4 regions of the Rhodococcus sp. WB9 genome follow, and region 4 is predicted to be linked to each of the others. Evidence: riboswitches for the same ligand, from Rfam matches in the RefSeq annotation. Region 4 holds a riboswitch; each other region holds the start of a gene.
The links. A riboswitch is a leader RNA that binds a small molecule or an ion and turns the genes downstream of it on or off. The one in region 4 is predicted to bind cobalamin.
Positions count from the first base shown of each region.

Region 1: linked by a shared signal. The riboswitch ahead of FND50_RS13645 (ABC transporter substrate-binding protein) and the one ahead of FND50_RS04410 (CbtB domain-containing protein) in region 4 are both predicted to bind cobalamin.
Region 2: linked by a shared signal. The riboswitch ahead of cobN (cobaltochelatase subunit CobN) and the one ahead of FND50_RS04410 (CbtB domain-containing protein) in region 4 are both predicted to bind cobalamin.
Region 3: linked by a shared signal. The riboswitch ahead of metE (5-methyltetrahydropteroyltriglutamate--homocysteine S-methyltransferase) and the one ahead of FND50_RS04410 (CbtB domain-containing protein) in region 4 are both predicted to bind cobalamin.

Region 1 covers NZ_CP041769.1:2,970,769-2,976,134, reverse strand. Annotated here, with positions in the region: gene FND50_RS13665 (error-prone DNA polymerase) at 1-438, opposite strand, end outside; gene FND50_RS13660 ((2Fe-2S)-binding protein) at 594-1,337, opposite strand; gene FND50_RS13655 (ABC transporter ATP-binding protein) at 1,330-2,106, opposite strand; gene FND50_RS13650 (iron ABC transporter permease) at 2,103-3,191, opposite strand; gene FND50_RS13645 (ABC transporter substrate-binding protein) at 3,188-4,183, opposite strand; cobalamin riboswitch at 4,278-4,412, opposite strand; gene FND50_RS13640 (MMPL family transporter) at 4,513-5,366, shown strand, end outside.
Region 2 covers NZ_CP041769.1:4,259,530-4,264,895, forward strand. Annotated here, with positions in the region: gene cobN (cobaltochelatase subunit CobN) at 1-1,998, opposite strand, end outside; cobalamin riboswitch at 2,054-2,197, opposite strand; gene cobG (precorrin-3B synthase) at 2,204-3,337, shown strand; gene FND50_RS19560 (precorrin-8X methylmutase) at 3,362-3,988, shown strand; gene FND50_RS19565 (precorrin-2 C(20)-methyltransferase) at 3,985-5,366, shown strand, end outside.
Region 3 covers NZ_CP041769.1:1,539,150-1,544,515, forward strand. Annotated here, with positions in the region: gene FND50_RS07375 (AraC family transcriptional regulator) at 1-381, shown strand, start outside; gene metE (5-methyltetrahydropteroyltriglutamate--homocysteine S-methyltransferase) at 425-2,686, opposite strand; cobalamin riboswitch at 2,813-3,020, opposite strand; gene FND50_RS07385 (ISL3 family transposase) at 3,242-4,543, shown strand; gene FND50_RS07390 (response regulator transcription factor) at 4,574-5,182, opposite strand; gene FND50_RS07395 (sensor histidine kinase) at 5,179-5,366, opposite strand, start outside.
Region 4 covers NZ_CP041769.1:913,581-918,946, reverse strand. Annotated here, with positions in the region: gene FND50_RS04440 (ATP-grasp domain-containing protein) at 1-294, opposite strand, end outside; gene FND50_RS04435 (methyltransferase) at 353-1,372, opposite strand; gene FND50_RS35970 (hypothetical protein) at 1,841-2,131, opposite strand; gene FND50_RS04420 (alpha/beta fold hydrolase) at 2,536-3,291, opposite strand; gene FND50_RS04415 (antibiotic biosynthesis monooxygenase) at 3,324-3,638, shown strand; cobalamin riboswitch at 3,690-3,823, shown strand; gene FND50_RS04410 (CbtB domain-containing protein) at 3,846-4,040, shown strand; gene FND50_RS04405 (CbtA family protein) at 4,031-4,825, shown strand; gene FND50_RS04400 (DUF5996 family protein) at 4,842-5,366, opposite strand, start outside.

The sequences.
Region 1 (5,366 bases), 2.1 Mb from region 4:
GGAGAGCCGCCGGTACCCCTCCTGACCTCGCGCCAGTACCAGCAGATGGGCGCCGTCCAATGTCAGTTCTGATCCGAACACGGTGCGCATGTTCAGTTCCTTCGCCGCCTCCGCGAACCGGACCACACCGTAGAACCCGTCGTGGTCGGTGAGTGCGATGGCCTCGAGACCGAGCCGGACGGCCTCCTCCACCAACTCTTCCGGCGGGGAGGCGCCGTCGAGGAAACTGAACGCCGAATGCGCGTGGAGTTCGGCGTACGGAACGGTGGAGCCGGCGCGCTCCTGACGGCCCGCCCGGTACTCCCCCCGCTTGCGGGACCACGCGGGGCTGTCGCCGCCGTCGCCCGGATACAGCGACTCCGGGCTGACCCGCCCCGGCCTGCCCGACAGGACGCGCTCCATCTCGGACCACGTCGGCGGACCGTTTCCCCAAACCATTCCCCAACCCATCGGGCACACCTCTTCATATCGCGCACGTGCCGTGCCGAAACCATGGAAGATGCCGCTGGGGAAGACGCATCATTCGAACGGGAGTTCGAATTCCTTCAGTGTGCCATCACACGCGCGGAGCGGTCAACGCGGGCCACCCGGATTCACGTCACGAGCGCGGTCAGGCCTCTCAGACGGTCCTCGACCGGCCTCCTCGGGCAGCTCACGCACTTGCCCGACCCGGGGGTCTCGTAGATCAGGCAGCACGACGCCCGCTGCGTGAACCGGCGCGACGATGCCCCGGCCCGGACGTCGACGAACCGCGGGGCCGGCATCACCACACCGACGCGGCGGAGTGCGTCCACCAGCCCCCGCGCGAAGATGCTGCCGCGTGCGCGGTCGCCGCACGCCGTTCCCGCGTCGAGTGCCCGGTTGGCGATCGAATCCGTCGTGATCGCCCACATCGCCGCCTGCCGCACCCCGGACGCCGCGGCGAGAGCGTCGATGATCGGCGTCAGCGCGGCGGCCATCTCGGACGCCAGCTCGGACAGTCCCTCGGTGACCGGCAGTGCCGACGACGCGGTCAGGCCGCCGAGGTACCCGTCGTCCCGCAGGAATGCCACGGCGTCGCCTAGCCGCGGCCGCGCGGCGAGACCCGTGACGAGCGCGGTCGCGATCGGAATCCCGGTCAGTGTCGAGCTGGCCGAATACCACCACAGGGTCCCGTTGACCCGGGGGTCGTCGCTGCCCCACCGCCTCGCCGTGTCCGCGACCCGGTCCGCGAGCCAGCCCGGATCGGTCAGGCGCACGGCCGGGAACGAGGAGGCGCCGGAGTACTCGATCTGGTCGGCGATCATCGGGACGCGGCAAGCGGTCAGCTCGTACACACGCCGCAGTTGCTCATCCATCGGCCAACCCCAGGATCTCCATCGACAACCGCGGCGTCGACCGCACGATCGCGCGGATGCCGAACACCCCGCCGAGCACGGCGTCGTCCAGCACGTCGACGGGCGGACCGGTGCTGATCACCCGTCCATCGTGCATCACGGCCAGCGTGTCGCAGTACTCGACCGCCAGCCGGAGGTCGTGCATGGTCACGACGATCGCCAGACCGTCGCACGCGAGGTCACGCAGCAGGTTCATCACCGTCAGCTGATGCCGCAGGTCGAGGTGGTTGGTGGGTTCGTCGAGCAGCAGCACCCTCGGCTGCTGCGCGAGAGCCCGGGCGATCGACACCCGCTGACGCTCCCCACCCGACAGTGCCTGGACGTCGCGACCGGCGAGTTCGGCCAGCCCCACCTGACGGACGCACGTCTCGACGATCTCGCCGTCGGCGCCGTTCGCCCGTTCGAACCAGCCCCGGTGCGGCACGCGTCCGAGCGAAACGGATTCGCGCACAGTCAGTCCCGCGGACACCCGCGGTTCCTGGGTGCTCGCGCCGATGGTGCGGGCCAGTGCCCGCCGGCCCAGATCGGCTGTGTCCGCTCCGTCGACGACGACGGCGCCCCCGGTCGGGGTGAGCGCGCGGTAGCAGCAGCGCAGCGCGGTGGTCTTCCCGGAACCGTTCGGCCCGACCAACGCCAGCACCTCACCGGGACGCACGGAGAAGTCGACGCCGTGCAGCACTTCCCGCGACCCGAGTTCGGCGCGGACCCGTTGCAGACTCAGCGCGGTCACTGTTCGGCCCTCCGGTACTGCCGGTAGAGCATCCAGATGAAGATCGGCGCTCCCACCAACGCGGTGACGACGCCGACCGGGATCTCGATGCTCCGTGCGACAGACCGCGCGGCCGTGTCCGCAGCGACCATCGCGATCGCGCCGAGGAATGCGGCGACAGGCAGCAGCCTCACCGCCCGCGCACCGACGACGTACCCGGCCAGGTGCGGCACCAGCAGACCGATGAAGCCGATGCCGCCCGCGACGGACACGGCGGCCCCGGCCAGCATCGACACACCGAGCAACTGCACCACGCGGAAGCGCCGCACGTTCATGCCGAGGGCGGCGGCGCCGTCGTCTCCCGCCTGCAGCAGGTCGATACGGCTCGCGCTCAGCATCATCGCGGCCCCCACCGTCGCGAGTGCCACGGCCGGGAAGATCGCCGTCGACCAGCGGGAGTCGCCGAACCCGCCAGCCAGCCAGTGCATCACCGAACTCAGTTGATGCTCGTCCGCGACGACCAGGATCGAGAACGTGATGAGCGCCGAGAACACCTGCGCCGACGCGACACCCACGAGGATGACGGCCGTCGGCTGCGGATACCGTCCGCCGATCGCCAGCGACAGGAACAGAGGCACCATCGCGCCCAGGAACGCCGCGACGGGAACGGTGAACGCGCCGAGTGCTCCCACCCCGAGCCCGAGCACCGTCACCACCACCACGCCGAACCCCGCCCCCGAGGACACGCCGAGCAGATAGGGATCGGCCAATGGATTGCGGGTCACCGCCTGCGCCACGGCGCCTGCCAGGGCCAGCGCCGCACCGACTGCCGCCGCGGTCAGCGCCCGCGGCAGCCGGGAGTCGAGGACAATCGACTCCCGCGCCTGCGACCACCAGGACTCGAATGCGCCGGGGGCCACCCGGTGCGCGACGATCGCCCAGACGTCGCCGACCGGGATGCGCACCGAACCGAACGACACCGCGAGGCCGACGACGAACAGGGTTGTCAGTGCGAGCAGCACCATCAGGCCCACGAAGCCGAGGCGTGCGCGGGCCGGGTGCGGCGCCTGCGCCGGTGGTGCCGCACGTTCGACGGTGACGGTCATCGCGCGCCGACGGCGTCCGGATGCAGTGCCCGCGCGATCGTCTCCACCGACCGCACCAGGCGCGGGCTCTCGAAGAAGTCGTCGAGCGGCACCACGACGAACCGGCCGGCCTTCACGGCGGGTGTCGTCGACATGATCGGGTGCGATTTCAGGAAGTCGATCTTCGCCTGCGCACTCGTCGTACCGTAGTCGAGGACGACGATCGCCTCCGGGGCGCGTTCACCGATGATCTCCCAGGTGGACTTCGAATACGGCTTCTCCCCCTCGGCGAAGAGGTTGGCCGCACCCGCGTGGTCCGCGATGAGCTGGCCGACTCCCACACCGCCGATCGTCAGCGGGACGTCCTCGCCGGAATCGTAGAAGAACGTCGGAACCGGTGCGGTGCCTGCGATCTCGTCACGCACTGCCTGCAATCCGGACGTCACCCGGTCGGTGATCGCCCGCGCCTGGTCCGGGACTCCGAGGATCTCGCCGAGCTGCGTGTAGTCGCTGCGCAGCAGACCGATGTCGGGGAAACCCTGCCCGCAGTACTCGGAGAACAGGAAGGTGGGAATGCCCTGGTCGCCGAGGGATTCGCGCGACCGCCCCTCCTTCTCGTCGAACGCGCTCCGCATTCCACCGACCACCAGGTCGGGGTCGAGGTCGAGGATCTGCTCCCGGGCCGGGTATTCCTTCGCGAGTTTCGGGATCGTCGCGAAGGCGTCCGCGAACTCCGGCAACGGGGTCGCGTCGCCGTACCCCGTGCCGACGATGCGGTCGCCGGCCCCCATCTCGATCAGCACCTCGGTGACGTGATCGTTCATGCTGACGATGCGCTGGGGCGGGCCGTCGAACGTCTCCGTTCGATCGCAGTTCGTGACGGACACCGGCTCGGCGAAGGATTCGGCGGAAGCGGTCTGCCCCACGGACTCCCCGCGCGAACACCCGGCGACCACCAGCGCGGTCACAGCGAGCGTGACCAGACCGGTACTTCTGAACAACTGACCGTGCATGTAAACCTCATTGCGGCTCAGAGCCACGAATGAGAAGTCAGCAGACGCCCTGTGCGGCGCCTGCAGGACTCCGCTTCGTAGACCACGACGAAAAGGATGTCGCACACCCCACGCCGGGTAATCGGGCTCGCCACCGAAATAATCTGGTGGCCTACCGTTGCGGGTCAGCGCCGGATTCGGACCGGCTTCCCCCGTGCGTGTGGCTGCAAGTGCGATGCCGAGTATGCACGATTTGCCGGGAGCCGCATCACACCCCCGTCGGTGACACCCCGATCCGCACTACAGTCGGCAGTCGCAGCTGCCCGCCCCAGACAAGCCGGAGATAACGCATGACACGTTGGGCCTCGACCGTTGTTTCACGCAAATGGTGGGTCCTGAGCCTCGCCGTCGTCGCCGTTCTGGTGAGCGGCGCGTGGGGCACCGGTGTCTTCGCGAAACTCAGCTCGGGCGGCTTCACCGATCCCGGTAGCGAATCCGCCGAAGTGGCCCGGATCGTCCAGGACAACCTGGGTCCACAGACGCCGGACATCATCGCCATCTACACGGCACCCGACGGGAAGACCCTGGACGACATCGGCCCCGAGGTCACCGCGAGTCTCGACCGGTTCGCCGCCGAGGTGCCCACGTACTCGGTGACGTCGTACTGGACCGCGGACGCGGCGAGGAAGCAGCTGATGGTGTCGGAGGACGGCACCAAAGCGTCGGCCGCGATCACCGTCGACCCCGACGCCGGGATCACCGCCGCCACGTTCGACGACCTGCTGCCGAAGCTCGAGGTGGAGGGCATCGACACCGAGTTCGCGGGAAATTCGGTGGTGGGTGTGGCGTTCAACAACCGGCTGCAACAGGACCTGGTGCTGGCCGAGGCGATCGCGCTCCCGATCACTCTCGTGTTGCTGGTCTTCATCTTCGGCGGACTGGTGGCCGCGGCCGTTCCGGTGTTCGTCGGGTTGCTCTCGATCTTCAGCGCCCTGGCCACCCTGCGCCTGCTGACCCTGTTCACCGACGTCAGTTCGTTCGCGATCAACGTGGCGTCCCTGCTCGGACTGGGGCTCGCGATCGACTACGGCCTGTTCATCGTCGGACGTTTCCGCGAGGAACTGGAGTCCGGCGCCGACGTCGCGGAGGCGACCCGGCGCACCGTCCTGACCGCGGGCCGCACCGTGCTGTTCTCCGGTCTGCT
Region 2 (5,366 bases), 3.3 Mb from region 4:
GATCTGGACGTCCTTGATCTCGCACAGCCAGCCGTCGACGTGCAGCAGCATGTCGTCGAACACGTCCTCGTCGGGACGTTCCTCGAGTCCGAGGTCGTGGTCCATCTTGGCGGCGCGCATCAGCGTCCAGATCTGCTGACGAATGGCCGGCAGCTTGGACGGGTCGAGCGCGGAGATGTTCGAGTGCTCGTCGAGTAGCTGCTCGAGCCGCGAGATGTCGCCGTAGCTCTCGGCGCGGGCCATCGGCGGGATCAGGTGATCGACGAGAGTCGCGTGGGCACGGCGCTTGGCCTGCGTGCCCTCCCCCGGATCGTTGACCAGGAACGGGTAGATCAGCGGCAGGTCGCCGAGTGCGGCGTCGGTGCCGCACGACGCGGACATGCCGAGTGTCTTGCCGGGCAGCCATTCGAGGTTGCCGTGCTTGCCGAGATGGACGACGGCGTCGGCGCCGAAACCGCCGGCGGCGGCGTCCGCGGCGATCCACCGGTAGGCGGCGAGGTAGTGGTGGCTCGGCGGTAGATGCGGGTCGTGGTAGATCGCGACCGGCTTCTCCCCGAATCCGCGCGGCGGCTGCACCATCAGCACGAGGTTCCCGAACTGCATTGCGGCGATGACGATTTCACCGGCGGGATCCTGTGAGCGGTCGACGTACAGTTCGCCCGGCGCCGGCCCCCAGTGCTCCTCGACGCCCTCGCGCAGTTCGGCGGGCAGCGCCGAGAACCACTCGCGGTAGCGGGCCGCGGAGATCCGGATCGGGTTGCCCGCGAGCTGCTCCGCGGTCAGCCAGTCCGGATCCTGGCCGCCGGCGGCGATGAGGGCGTGGATCAGCGCGTCGCCGTCCTGGGCGGCGAGACCCGGCACGGAATCCGGTCCGTCCGCCGGGCCGAGGTCGTATCCGGCGGCCCGCATCTCGGTGAGCAACCGGATCGCGCTGGCCGGCGTGTCGAGACCGACGGCGTTGCCGATGCGGGCGTGCTTCGTCGGGTACGCCGACAGCATCAGAGCGATCCGGCGGTCGGACGCGGGGATGTGCCGGAGCCGGGCGTGCCGGACGGCGATGCCCGCCACCCGGGAGGCGCGCTCGGCGTCGGGAACGTAGGTGGAGAGACCGTCCGCGTCGATCTCCTTGAACGAGAACGGCACCGTGATCAGCCGGCCGTCGAACTCGGGGACCGCGACCTGGGTGGCGACGTCGAGCGGCGACAATCCGTCGTCGTTGGACTCCCACGATTCACGGCTGCTGGTCAGGCACAGTCCCTGCAGGATCGGCACGTCCAGCGCGGCCAGCGCGGCGACGTCCCACGCCTCGTCGTCGCCACCGGCCGAGACGCCGGCCGGCTTGGTGCCGCCGGCGGCGAGCACGGTGACCACCATCGCGTCCGCCCGGCGCAGCGTGTTCAGCAACTCCGGTTCGGCGGTGCGCAGCGACGCGCAGAAGATCGGCAGCGGGGTGCCGCCCGCCGCGACGACGGCGTCGCACAGCGCCTCGATGTAGCGGGTGTTCCCGGCCAGGTGCTGCGCGCGGTAGTAGAGAACGGCGATCGTGGGGCGGTCCGGGTTCCCGTCGGGAGCGAACGGCGCGACACCCCAGCTCGGCAGGTGGACCGGCGCCTCGAAACCGTGACCGGTCAGCAGCACGGTGTCCGACAGGAAGTGGTGCAGTTGGGCGAGGTTGTCGGCGCCGCCCTCGGCGAGATAGTTGTGTGCCTCCGCCGACACACCGGCAGTGACCGTCGAGCACTCCATCAGCTCGGCGTCCGGGGCGTGCTCGCCGCCGAGGACCACCACCGGCAGTCCGCTGGCGAGGACCGCGTCGAGGCCCTCCTCCCACGCCCGCCGGCCACCGAGGATGCGCACCACCACCAGGTCGGCGCCGTCGAGCAGTCCCGGCAGATCCTCCTCGACCAGCAGCCGTGCCGGGTTGGCCCAGCGGTAGTCCGCCCCGCTGGCGCGTGCGCTGAGCAGGTCGGTGTCGGAGGTGGAGAGCAGCAGGATCACGTGTGGAGCCTTCCTGGGGGTGTCGCGCCCCGTGGCGGTGGTTCTGTGCGGAACCGTAGGTCGGAGGACGGCAGGTGAGGGTCTGGCTCGCCCACCGGTTTCGGCGGGCTCACAGTGGCGCGACCGCACCGGATTTTCACCGGCTTCCTCTCCTGCTGTCGCAAGTGCTGGTGATGCTACCCGGGGCCGGACGTAACCTGGGACCATGGTCGACTCCCGTTCCCGCCCCGACGCATGCCCCGGCGCGCTGCAGGTCCACCGGGCCGCCGACGGTGCCCTCGCCCGGGTGCGCCTCCCCGGAGGTGTGCTGACCTCCACCCAGCTGCAGACCCTCGCGGAATCGGCCCGCGACCTCGGAAACGGCGAGATCGAACTGACCTCCCGCGGCAACGCGCAACTGCGGGCGGTCCGCGATCCGCAGGAGTTCGCCCGCCGCCTCGCCGACGCGGGCCTCCTGCCGTCGGAGACCCACGAGCGGGTCCGCAACATCCTCGTCTCGCCGCTGACCGGCCGGATCGGTGGTGTCGCGGACCTGCGGGATCTGGTCGACGAACTCGACCGGACGTTGTGCGCGGACGCCGCGCTGGCGGACCTGCCCGGCCGCACGCTGTTCACCCTCGACGACGGACGCGGCGACGTGTCGGCGCTCGGCGGCGATTTCGGCGTCCATGCGGTGAGCGAGACGGAGGTCGCCCTGGTCCTCGCCGGTCGCGACAGCGGTGCCCGGATCGCGGCGACGGAATCGGTGGCGGTGCTCCTGAACGCCGCCCGCGTCTTCCTGGAGCTGCGCGATCAGCACTGGCGGCTGTCCGAGATCGCCGACGGGGTCGAACGGGTCCTGTCGGCGTTGACGCTCGCACCGACCGCCGACCCGGTGAGCGGGTTCGACGACCATCGGCCGCCGATCGGGTGGCTCGACCAACCGGACGGCAACGTGACCCTCGGCGGCGGCCTCGCGTTCGGGATCCTCGATGCCCGGCTGGCCGAGTTCCTCGCCGCGGTCGAGAAGCCGGTGATCGTCACGCCGTGGAAATCGGTGTTGCTGTGCGATCTCGACGAGTGGTCGGCCGAGCAGGTGGTCCGGGTCCTCGCCCCGATGGGCCTGATCTTCGACGAGAACTCGCCGTGGCTGAACGTCAGCGCCTGCACCGGGCAACCCGGCTGCGAGAAGGCGCTCGCCGACGTGCGATCCGACGCGCGGGACGCCGTCGCGAGCGGCGAACTCCCGGTGGAGGGCCGGCAGCACTGGTCGGGCTGCGAGCGGTGCTGCGGGCGGCCCAAGGGTGAGGTCGCCGACGTCGTCGCCACGGAGACGGGTTACCGGGTGGAGGAGCCGTGACCGCGGTGCCTCTATCGTGAGCGGATGATCGAGTACATCCGAGACGGCGCGGAGATCTACCGCCAGTCCTTCGCCACGATCCGCGCCGAGGCGGATCTCAGTGCCTTTCCCGAGGACGTCTCGCAGGCCGTGGTCCGCATGATCCACGCAAGCGGTCAGGTCGACCTCGTGGACGACGTCGCGTTCACCCCCGGTGTCGTGAAGGCCGCCCGCGCGGCGCTGGCGGGCGGCGCCCCGATCCTGTGCGACGCGCAGATGGTCGCTGCCGGCGTGACCCGGAAGCGTCTCCCTGCGGACAACGAGGTCCTCTGCACGCTGCGCGACCCCCGGGTCCCGGTGCTGGCGGAGCAGATCGGGAACACCCGCTCGGCGGCCGCACTCGAATTGTGGGGCAGCAAACTCGACGGTGCCGTCGTCGCGATCGGCAACGCCCCGACCGCGTTGTTCTACCTGCTGGACATGATCGAATCCGGGGCACCCCGGCCTGCCGCGATCGTGGGCGGTCCGGTCGGCTTCATCGGTGCGGCCGAGTCGAAGGAAGCGTTGATCGAACACCCGCGCGGACTGGACTATCTGGTGGTCCGCGGCCGCCGGGGTGGCAGCGCCATCACAGCTGCGGCGCTGAATGCGATTGCGAGCGAGGTCGAATGAGCTCCGACGAGCGGGTGACCGGCAAACTGTGGGGCGTCGGCATCGGACCGGGCGACCCGGAACTGGTGACGGTGAAGGCCGCGCGGGTCATCGCCGAGGCCGATGTGGTGGCGTTCCACAGCGCCCGGCACGGCAAGAGCATCTCCCGCGCGGTCGCGGCGCCGTACCTGCGTGAGGGACAGATCGAGGAGCACCTCGTCTACCCCGTCACCACCGAGACCGTCGACCACCCGGGCGGTTACCAGGGGGCGATGGACGAGTTCTACGAGGAGGCGTCGCAGCGACTCGCCGCCCACCTCGACGCCGGCCGGTCGGTCGCGCTCCTCGCGGCGGGCGACCCGCTGTTCTACAGCTCCTACATGCACATGCACAAGAGGTTGGCGCAGCGCTTCGAGGCGGAGGTCATTCCCGGGGTCACGTCGATCAGCGCCGCCTCCGCCGCGCTGGCGATGCCGCTCGTCGAGGGCGAGGAAATCCTGACCGTCCTGCCGGGAACGCTGCCGCCCGGCGAGCTGACGCGGCGCCTACGGGAGACCGACGCCGCCGCGATCCTGAAGCTCGGACGGACCTACCCGGCCGTTCGGCAGGCGTTGAAGGACTCCGGCCGCATCGACGAGACGTGGTACGTCGAGCGGGCCAGCACGACCCGGCAGAAGATCGACGCCGCCGACGACGTCTCGGACAGCGACGTCCCCTACTTCTCGATCGCCATCGTGCCCAGCCCGTCGAACGCGCGCCGCGACGACGCGGCACCGCAGGGCGAACTCGTCGTCGTCGGGCTCGGTCCCGGCGATCAGGCCTGGACGACACCGGAAGTGCAGCACGAACTGTCGCTCGCCACCGATCTCGTCGGCTACGGCCCCTACATCGACCGGGTCCCCGAACGTCCCGGCCAGCGCCGTCACTCCAGCGACAACCGCGTCGAGGCCGAACGTGCCGCGATGGCGCTCGACCTGGCCAAGAACGGGGCCCGCGTCGCCGTCGTGTCGTCCGGTGACCCGGGTGTGTTCGCGATGGCCGCCGCGGTGCTGGAAGTCGCGGCCGAGGAGCAGTGGCGCGGCGTCCCCGTGCGCGTCCTGCCCGGCATGACCGCCGCGAACGCCGTCGCGAGCCGGGTCGGCGCACCCCTCGGTCACGACTACGCCGTCCTGTCGCTGTCGGACCGGCTCAAGCCGTGGGACGTGGTGGCGCAGCGCATCTCCGCGGTCGCGAGCGCCGACATGGCCTTCGCCGTCTACAACCCCGCGTCGAAGTCACGCACCTGGCAGGTCGCCGCGATGCGCGATCTGGTTCTCGAGCACCGCTCCCCCGACACCCCGGTGATCATCGGCCGCGACGTGGCCGGCGCGCAGGAGTCGGTGCGGGTCGTGCGGCTCGC
Region 3 (5,366 bases), 630 kb from region 4:
GCGGCTCGTGCCGGAGTGGACCCGGACAGGTCCACCGGCCCGGCGGCGCCCGGCTATGTGCGGCACGCCGTCCAATACATCCGCGAGTACGCCCGCGAACTGCCGACCGCTTCCGACATCGCCGACGCGGTGGGTGTCAGCGTCCGCACCCTGTCCGGGTCGTTCCGGAAATACCTGAACACCACCCCGGCCGAGTACGTGCGTGAGCAGCGCCTCCAGGGCATCCGGGAGGAACTGCTCACCGCATCGCCGGGCGAGACCGTCGCCTCGATCGCCGGCGCGTGGGGATACGTCAACCTCGGCCTCTTCGCGGCCGCCTACCGTCGCCGGTTCGGTGAGAATCCGTCGCAGAGCAGGGCCTTCGGCCCCGTGAGTGGTTGACGAGTCCAGAGACTCCTCAACCACTCACGGGCCGCGGAGCCGCCTACAGCTCCGCGCGGACCAGCTTCGCCGCGTCGACGAGGTTCCGCAGCGACGCCTCGACCTCGGCGGGACCACGGGTCTTCAGACCGCAGTCGGGGTTGACCCACAGCCGTTCCACCGGCACCGCCTTCAGCGCCTCCCGCAGCGACGCCGCGATCTCCTCGACACCGGGCACCCGCGGCGAGTGGATGTCGTACACGCCCGGGCCGACGCCGAGATCGAAGCCGACGGCGTTGAGGTCGTCGAGGACCTCCATGTGCGAGCGCGCGGCCTCGATGGAGGTGACGTCGGCGTCGAGCCTCGCGATGGCCTCGATGACCTCACCGAACTCCGAATAGCAGAGGTGGGTGTGGATCTGCGTCGAGTCCGAGACCCCGGACGTCGCGAGACGGAACGCCCCGACCGACCAGTCGAGGTACGCCGGCTGAGCCGCGGCCCGCAGGGGCAGCAGTTCGCGCAACGCGGGCTCGTCCACCTGGACGATCCGGATGCCCGCGCCCTGCAGGTCCACCGTTTCGTCGCGGATGGCCAGCGCCACCTGGTTGGCCGAGTCGGCCAACGGCTGGTCGTCGCGCACGAACGACCACGCCAGGATCGTCACCGGACCGGTGAGCATGCCCTTCACCGGACGCTGCGTGAGTGACTGCGCGTACGTGATCCATTCGACCGTCATCGGGTGGCTGCGGCGCACGTCGCCGTACAGGATCGGCGGGCGGACGCAGCGGCTGCCGTACGACTGCACCCAGCCGTTGTCCGTCGCGAAGAACCCGTCCAACTGTTCGGCGAAGTACTGCACCATGTCGTTGCGTTCCGGTTCGCCGTGCACCAGCACGTCGAGGTCCAGCTTCTCCTGCAGCGCAACCACATCGGCGACCTCGGCGCGCATCCGGTTCAGGTACTCGGACTCGTCGATCTCACCCTTGCGCCGCGCCGCGCGCGCGACCCGGATCTGCGTCGTCTGCGGGTAGGAGCCGATGGTGGTGGTCGGCAGCACCGGAAGCGACAGCGCCGACTGGGCTTCCCGACGTTCCGCGGCGGGACTGCGCCCCGGATCGGACGCGGTGAGCGCGTCCAGCCGGGCACGGACCGTGGCGTCGTGCAGACGCCTGTCGGTGCTGCGGGTGGACGCCGCCGCGCGGGCGAGCGCGAACTCGTCCTCGACGGATTCACGACCGCTGGTCAGTGCGGTGCCGAGGGTGACGACCTCGCGGACCTTCTCGGTACCGAACGCCAGCCACGACCGCAGCGCCTTGTCGAGTCCGGTCTCCGCGTCGAGCGTGTACGGGACGTGCAGCAGCGAGCACGACGTCGAGACGGCGAGCGAACCGGTGCTGCCCAGCAGGGTGCCGAGCGACGCCAGTGCCGCGTCCAGGTCGGTGCGCCAAATGTTGCGTCCGTCGACGACGCCGGCGACGACGTGCTTGCGGGTCAGATCGGGAACGGTGGCGAGAGTGTCGGATCCGGCGACCAGATCGATCGCAATTCCCTCGACACCGGTCGAGGCGATGGCGGGGAGTGCGTCACCGAGGCTGCCGAAGTAGGACGCGAGGAGGATCGCCGGCCGCGACGGTGCCGCGGACAACCGGTCGTAGGCACGCTTGGCCGCCGCGATCTCTTCCGGTGTGCGGTCGGCGACCAGCGCGGGTTCGTCGATTTGCACCCACTCGGCGCCGGCGTCGGCGAGCCGACCGAGCAGGTCCGCGTACAGCGGGACCAGTTCGTCGAGGCGGTCGAGGAGGGGTACCTCCGAGCCGACGGCCTTCGACAGCAGCAGGAACGTCACCGGACCCACCACCACCGGGCGGGCCGGAATGTCCAGGGCACGTGCCTCTTCGAGTTCGCGGAGCACCTTCGACGGGTCGAGGGCGAACGTCGTCGATGGGGAGATCTCGGGCACCAGGTAGTGGTAGTTGGTGTCGAACCACTTGGTCATCTCGAGCGGGGCGATCGTGTGGTTGCCGCGGGCGGCGGCGAAGTAGCGGTCGAGGTCGCTCTCGATGCCGGCGACACGGTCGGGCAGGGCGCCGAGCATCGCCGCGGTGTCCAGCACATGGTCGTAGTACGAGAACGTGTTGACGGGAACGGAGTCGAGCCCGGCGTCGCGCAATCTCGTCCAGGTCCGGCGTCGCAGATCCTGGGCGAGCGCGTCGAGCCCTTCGGCGTCGAGGCGGCCGGTCCAGTACGACTCGACGGCCTTCTTCAGTTCGCGATTCGGACCGATGCGAGGTGAGCCCAGCACGGTCGCGGTGAAAGAAAATGTCACGGTATCTCCAGTTGCGTACGCGGTACGGCTACCGCCGGCAAACGGGTACACCTCTCGAGCCCAGGGACCTGCTGCAGCGCGAGAAGGTCTACACGCCCAATCCACGAGGCGGTAACCGTCGGGCACGGCGTGCCCGACACAGTCGGCAGGTCTTCGGACTTGCAGGCAGCCGGTGTGACATCACACCGGACCTAGTGGCCGTCGCTTCCCAGGCGGTTGCCCAGTGCATGGTGACGGCGGTCGTTCCTGCTCACCGCTGCGGGACAGTCCCGGATTCTCACCGGGTTCCCTCTCACACGCGGACTCCGGAGAGGCCGACGTGCTTCGACGCCAGGTGCGGTCTTCGGGGCTCCTCACGACCGTGCCGGGCGAACCAGCTGCACCGGCCAGCATAGGCCTCCGGCCCGTGCGCCTTCTTGGTAGCCCCAACTACCAAAAAGGGGCTCTACTGCTGTGATCGTGGGTGGTAGCTGGGCATCGTAGGGGCGCACGCCGTTGTCCCAGTAGCGTTCTGGCTTGTCTAGGGTCAGTCGGCTACATGTGTGGGAGAACGGCGTGCGCGAAGCCAGGATATGGCGTCAGGTGTTGGGTGTCGAAAAGACGGTGATCGAGCACGTTGATTTCGATGCCACGGCCGTGGCGGTGATCGTCGCGGTCCGGCCGCAGGCCCGGGCCCGGTCCCGGTGCGGGCTGTGCGGTCGCCGTAGCCCCGGCTACGACGGCGGCACCGGGCGGCGGCGATGGCGCGGCCCGGACTGCGGCCTGGTCCGCACCTTTATCGAGGCCGACGCCCCACGGGTGTCCTGCCGCGAACACGGGGTCACGGTGGCCGCTGTGCCCTGGGCCCGGCACCGCGCCGGGCACACCCACGCGTTCGACCAGACGGTGGCGTGGCTGGCCACGCACACCTCGAAGGCCGCGACCTGCGAGGTGACGCGCACCGCCTGGCGCACGGTCGGGGCGATCGTGGACCGGGTGTGGGCCGACACCGCACCCGCCCGGGACCCGCTGGCCGGGCTGCGTCGGATCGGGATCGACGAGATCTCCTACAAGAAGGGCCACAAGTATCTGACGGTCGTCGTCGACCACGACTCCGGCCGGCTGGTGTGGGCCGCCCCCGGCCGCGACGCGGCCACCCTGTCCGGGTTCTTCGACCGGCTCGGGCCCGAACGCTGCGCGAAAATCACCCACGTCACCTCGGACGCGGCCGGGTGGATCGGATCGGTGGTGGCCCGGTACTGCCCGGATGCGATCCGCTGCGCGGACCCGTTCCACGTGGTCGCCTGGGCCACCGAAGCCCTCGACGCGGTCCGCCGGGCCGCGTGGAACCGGGCCCGGGCCACCGAGAACGCCTCCCGCGGCGGCGGCTGGAAACCACGCCGCCGCCCGAAGGCCGGACCAGCTCAAACGGTGAAACGCAGCCGGTGGGCGTTGCTGAAGAACCCGGACACCCTCACCACCGGGCAGCAGGCGACGCTACGGTGGATCGAACTGCACGACCCGGTGCTGCACCGCGCCTACCTACTCAAGGAAACCTTGCGGTTGATCTTCCAACTCCCGGCCGAGAACGCCGCCACCGAACTCGATCGATGGATCGGCTGGGCGAGACGGTCCCGGATCCCGGCCTTTGTCGCGTTGCAGAAAAGCATCCGCGCCCACAAACCCGCCATCCTCGCCGCCATCGAACACGGCCTGTCCAACGGGCGCATCGAATCGGTCAACACCAAAATCCGCCTCATCACCCGACGCGGATTCGGGTTCCACACCCCCGAGGCCGTCATCGCACTCGCGATGCTCAGCCTCGGGGGCGCTCGACCACAACTACCCGGCCGAACCCACCCACGAATGAGTCAGTAGAGCCCAAAAAGGCGCACGAGCCCGGAGGGCCTACAGCCAGCCGTTCGACTCCGCGGCGCGGACGGCCTCGGCGCGGGTGCTGGCGCCGGTCTTGCCGATCGCCGAAGACAGGTGATTGCGTACCGTGCCTGCCGACAGGAACAGTGCGGCAGCGATCGAGGCGACCGGCGCACCGTCCCGCGCCGCCCGCAGCACGTCGGTCTCCCGGTCGGTGAGCGGTGATTCCCCGCTGACGAGACTGTCGGCGGCGAGAGCCGGGTCGACGACGCGCAGTCCGGCATGGACGCGCCGGACGGCGTCGGCGAGCTGCCGGGCCGGGGTGTCCTTCACGACGAACCCCGATGCACCGGCCTGCAGTGCCTTGCGCAGGTACCCGGGACGACCGAACGTCGTCACGATCAGGACGCGGGTCTGCGGCATCTCGGTCCGCAGTGCCGTGGCCGCGGCGATTCCGTCCAGGCCGGGCATTTCGACGTCGAGGAGCGCGACGTCGGGGGAGTGCTCGCGCGCCGCCGCGACGACCTCGTCGCCGCGCCCGACCTCCGCGACGACCGTGAGGTCCGCCTCCAGGTCGAGCAGGGCGGCGAGGGCACCGCGGACGAGTGCCTGATCGTCGGCGAGCAGCAGCCGGATCGTCACGGGGCCTCTTCCTTCAGCACGTGCAACGAGAACCCGCCGGGTTGCGGATGGGTGATGACGACCCGGGCTCCGGCGGCGGCGGCGCGCTCCCGAAGGCCCACCAGCCCGTTCCCGTGCACGGATTCACGACACCCGGCGCCGTCGTCGACGACGGTGACCTCGCGTTCGCCCACCGTCACCGAGC
Region 4 (5,366 bases):
GGCTTCCCGCGCATTGCCCTTGATGCCCAATGCCTCTTTGATCACGGCGGCCGGCATGAGGCCGTGCTCGGTGAATGACACGACGGCATCGACGGGTTCAACCTCGTGCAGCTCCTGCGCCATGCTGAGCGCCTCTGCCTGGTTGCGGTAGTCGAATACGCACAGCCGGTGGGCGCGCCTGGCCTGCCGCGCGGTGACCGATTCGGAATTCTGAAACACAGACAGCTCGACCGGTAGATCTTCGATCATTCGGAAAGTCTCGTCATGTCCGCCGACGATCAAAATGTGAGCCATGCCGACCCAGCTCCTCGAGGTCCGCTGATTCCCGGAGGTCGCGCTCGTCCGGCCGGTCTCACTTCCGGCCCTCGATTGCGCTGAAGCCGCAGGGCAGGAGCGTACTGCCGGTGAGTTCGAGGCCTGCGCGCTCGTATAGGCGCGCGTAGTCCTGAATCGTTCGCTCCCGGCCGCCCGTCATGACCAGCATGGCGACGTCCACCACATTTCCCCAGACGTATCCGCCGTCCTCGCTGATCACCCGCTCCAGGACCAGGATCCTGCCGCCGGGCGCGAGTGCGTTCGCGCAATTGATGAGGACGCGTACCGAGTCGTCGTCGTTCATCGTGTGAAGAACGCTCTTGAGCAGGTGGACGTCGCCCCCGCCAGGCACCTCTGTGAAACCGTCGCCGGGCACAATGCCACACCGCTCATCGACGCCATATTCCCGCAAGGTGTCACCGGCCCTGGCCAGCGAGAACTCCAGGTCGTAAATCGTGCCCCGCAGATGATCGTATTTGCGCAACAGCTGGGCGGTCACGATGCCGTAGCCACCGCCGACATCGACGACGTGCCGATTGTCCGTGAAATCGATCGCTTCCGCGGTCTCGAGACCGGTGCGGATCGAGATCTCGTGCCAGCCCAGATGGAAGCGCTGGGCGGAGTCGGGGTGCTCGGCCAGGTAGTCGAAGAGCGATTTGCCGAAGAACTGGCCGAATCCTGTCTGTCCCGTACGTGCGCATTGGAGCAGCTCGCTCCAGGCCAGGTACGTTTCTGCGCCGGCAAAGAGCTCCACCTCGCTTGCGATCGATTCCGGATTATCCCTGCGCAAGAATTCGGCTCGCGGCGTGAGTGCGCATCTGTCCTGCTCGTCCACGGAGAAGATCCCCGCGCTCATGAGTAGGCGGAGGATCCGCTTCAGCGCATCGGGATCAGTGCCGCTTCGTTGGGCGAGGTCGGCAAGCGCCATTGGGCCCCCCGCCAGCAGATCGGCGAGCTCCAGCTCGACGGCTACGAACAAGCAGCTGGATATGTTGTAGCCATGAACCATTTCTTTGACACAGAGACGGTCGGGCTTGTCACGGAAGTCGAAATACATGTGCGCCTTCGAATAGGTCGTGGAGTACAGCAATACGTGGAACTCCCGGACTCCCGGGCGTTCAACCAGCGTGAGGTTTCACCGCGTCGCGCGATAGATACCCAGGGGCTGGCAACCATCCACCCCCGCCCCCACCACGTAGGTTCAGGTGGTAATCGCAGGGTCCGATTCCGACCCCAGATTTCGCACCAGCCAACGCCCGTCGACGAGATGCATGAGGACCGGGCACACGTACCGGGGATCGTTCGGCTGCCACAGATCGCCCTCCAGCGCCGAGGCGTCGAATACGTAGAGCGCCTCGACCCCGGGGCGACCATCCTGGTGGCTGAACCGATTCCCCACGTCGCCGGATCTGGCAGCATCGCCCCGAACGACCGCACGTGCACGCGCTCGAAATGCACCCACAGCGGATGATCCGGCGGCCCGGCAAGGGCCGCCTCAACCGCCTCACCATCCCATCGTCAACAGTCATCCGATAGTGGTTGCACGCACCCACTTCTGCGCCAGTACCGCCCGGAAGTCGGGATCCACGTTCGGCCATACCGACAGCAGATCCCCGTCCACACACACCGGCATCAGGAATGCCCACGCCGCATTCACCAGATCTGTATGCCCGAGAAACCGCACCAGTTCGGCCGGATCCACCGCACGAAGCTGCCGGTACGTCTGCCGCACCTCGGGCGGCAACGAGTCGATCTGCTCGTCGGTCAGCTGCGGAAGCCGGACGCACGCGTCGAGAACTACCCGACAGGCAGCCACGGTTGCCCTGCCCCTCGATCAGCGGGTCGAGACGAAGCCGTCAGCGGCGTCGCCGGGGTCTGGGGTTTCCTCGTGCGCCATCTCCTCGAACACCTGACCGCGTCGCGCGCTCGTGTTGTCGAAAGGCCAGCACGTCCGCCAACTCCACCCGCCGGTGCCTGCCCCCGATCCAGAGCCGTGACCGCGTCGACGAGCAGCCTCCGGACACTGTCCGGCAACGGCGCCGAACCTCCGGAGTCGAGATCGTCACATCATCCTGACCAGCGATAACATACTTCAACGCGGTGAGAAGGCCCGATCGTCGGCGCCCGGCAGCAACACCGTGTGGTTCATCAGAGCGGCCATACCTCGACCATAAAGCGAAAAAAAGAACACAATCTCCTGCGCAGCGGACGAGGTGGCTCTCAGCCCAGCCCGTCGAGGAACTCCTCGACCACTTTCCGGTACTGCTCCGGCTGGTCGTCGTGGACGAGGTGCCCGGCCCGCTGGATGCGGACGTACTCGGCGCCGGGATGCCGCTCCGCCATGGTCCGCATCTGACCGTCGGGGGTGATCGTGAACTCCCCCTCGATCAGCAGGGCCGGAACCGTGATCGACGCCCACTGGTCCCAGAAGTGCCTGCCGCCCCACTCCTCGGAGATGTCGCGGAACGTGTCGACGTCCCCGTGCAGGTACCAGCCGTCGGCGCGCTTCTCGAAAGAATCCAGGAAGTACTGTCCGGCAACCGGACCGAAGAACTCGAACAGGTCTTCCCGGGTCGCGAACGGCTGCGGCCAGTTCGAGATCATCGCCGCCCAGTCCGCGGCGGTGCGGCCCCGGAAGTCGGGGGCCATGTCTTCGAGCACGAGCGCCGATACCTTCTCTGGGTGTTCGGCCGCAAGGAACCACGCGTGCAGGGCGCCCATCGAGTGCCCGATCACCACCCACGGCTCGGTGAAGGGCGCGAGTACGGCGGCCAGGTCTTCCACGAACGCTTCCGTCGTCAACCGCGACGGTGCGGGCCTGCCGTGACCTGCGGCGTCGAACGTGAAGACGTGGCCGTGCTCGCGCAACCACGGCACGTGCCGGCCCCACGTCCGGGCGCTGCCCATCAGCCCGTGCAACAGCAGAATCGGCTGTCCCGTCCCGCCCTCGTCGTGCAACGCACTCTCACCCGCCACCCCTCCGACGCTAGCGGAGTAATCTCGCCCGCATGGCAGTGGTGAAGATCAACGCAATCGAAATCCCCGAGGGCGCGGGCCCCGAACTCGAGAAGCGCTTCGCAGCGCGCGCGCACGCCGTGGAGAACTCCCCCGGCTTCCTCGGATTCCAGCTTCTGCGCCCCGTCAAGGGCGAGAACCGCTACTTCGTCGTCACCCAGTGGGAGAGCGAAGAGGCATTCGCGGCGTGGCGCGACGGTCCGGCCCGGGAGGCACACGCGGGTGAACAGAAGAAGCCGGTGGCGTCCGGAGCTTCGCTGCTCGAGTTCGAGGTCGTTCTCGACGTCGCGGCGGCGAACAAGAACTGAGAGCCAGGGCCGAGCGGGAGGATTGACACGACGGCCCGCCGGGTGCAAAAGTTCGCAGGACAAAGCGATGGTTCGGCAGGAATCCGGTGCAATCCCGGAGCGGTCGCGCCACTGTAAATCGGAGTAGTCCTTCACCGGAACCACCTCGACAGCCAGATACTGCGGCCATCGCCTGGACCTAGGGGACGCGAAATCCCAGGAGGAACTATGGCACTCGCCTACGCACCCGGCTCGTCGGTCGACACGACCCGACTCGCCGTCATCTCTTTCGCGATCGTTCTGTTCGCGATGCTCGCTCTCTACCTCGTTGGTTTCGACCAGGGCGCGATTTCGCGCAGTGGCATGTACATGCACGAACTGATGCACGACGGGCGCCACCTCCTGGGTCTGCCATGCCACTGACCGATTCCTTCACGAAACTCCTCATCCGCGGCCTGCTGGCCGGCCTGATCGCAGGCATCCTGGCCGGTGGCGTCGCGTTCGTCCTCGGTGAGTCGCACATCGATGCGGCCATCGCGATCGAAGAGTCGAACAGCGCTGCCGAAGCCGAAGTCCACTCGCACGATGCCACGCAGGCAGCGGAGCCGGCCGGGCACTCGCACGACGAAGAAGACGCACTGGTCAGCCGGGACGGACAGCGCTTCGGACTGTTCCTGGCCACCTCCCTCGCGGGCCTGGCTCTGGGAGCGATCTTCGCCGTCGTCGCGAATTACGCGCGTCGGCTGACGACGCTGTCGGGGCCGTTGCTCGGGTTGACACTGGCCACGTTGGGCTGGTTGGCAATCGAGGCGGTGCCGTTCTTCAAGTACCCCGCCAACCCGCCCGCTGTCGGAGACCCCGAAACGATCACCCAGCGCACCGGGCTGTGGCTTGCCGCAGTCGTGCTGGGCTTGCTCGCGGTGGTGGCCTCCGTCTTCGCGGCGAAGGCCGTCGCAGCGCAGGAGTTCCTGTCGGTGCGGATCGCGGCGCCGGTTCTCGCGTTCCTCGTGGTGGTGACCATCGGATACCTCGTTCTGCCCACCGTCAACGAAGTGGGCGACGACTTCCCCGCAGTGCTGCTGTGGCAGTTCCGCCTGTCGTCCCTCGCGACGCAGGCCACGTTGTGGCTGGTTCTCGGACTGGCATTCGCGTTCCTCACGGAGCGTGCCACCCGGGCCACGACGCCCGCGTCGGCGAACGTCGCCTGACCCACCTGTCAGGGCGTCAGCGGGATTCGTCCCATCGGGCCGGGTCCGCCTCCAGGGCGGCCCGGTCCCAGCCACCCCGCTCGGCCGCCGCGTCGTACGTGCTGTGCAGGAACTTCAAGAGTGCGGCATCGGGATCGTCTGCGGTTCGGACGGTCTCGTACGGCAGCAGGAACTGTCCGTTCTCCTTGCTGTAGAAGGCTCCGTCGGGCCCGACCGGGTAGTCGGCGAAACCATCCGGTTCCGGGTAGGCGTACGCGTAGAACGCGCCTTCGACGCCACCGCCGGGCCAGAAACCGCAGCTGCTCAGCTCGTGCGAGTAGCCCTCGACCATCACCCAGTCTCCGCAGTTCGGTGCTCCCCCAGGATGAGTCGGTGCGGTTCGCCCGGAGAACCGGGTGCAGGCCAGGTCGAGCGCACCCCAGAAGAAGTGCACCGGACTGACCTTCCCGATGAAATGGGAACGGAACTCGTGCAGGACGCGGTCCGCCTGCACGAGCTGCCGCCAGAACTGATGCACCGACTCACTGTCGTACGAACAGTG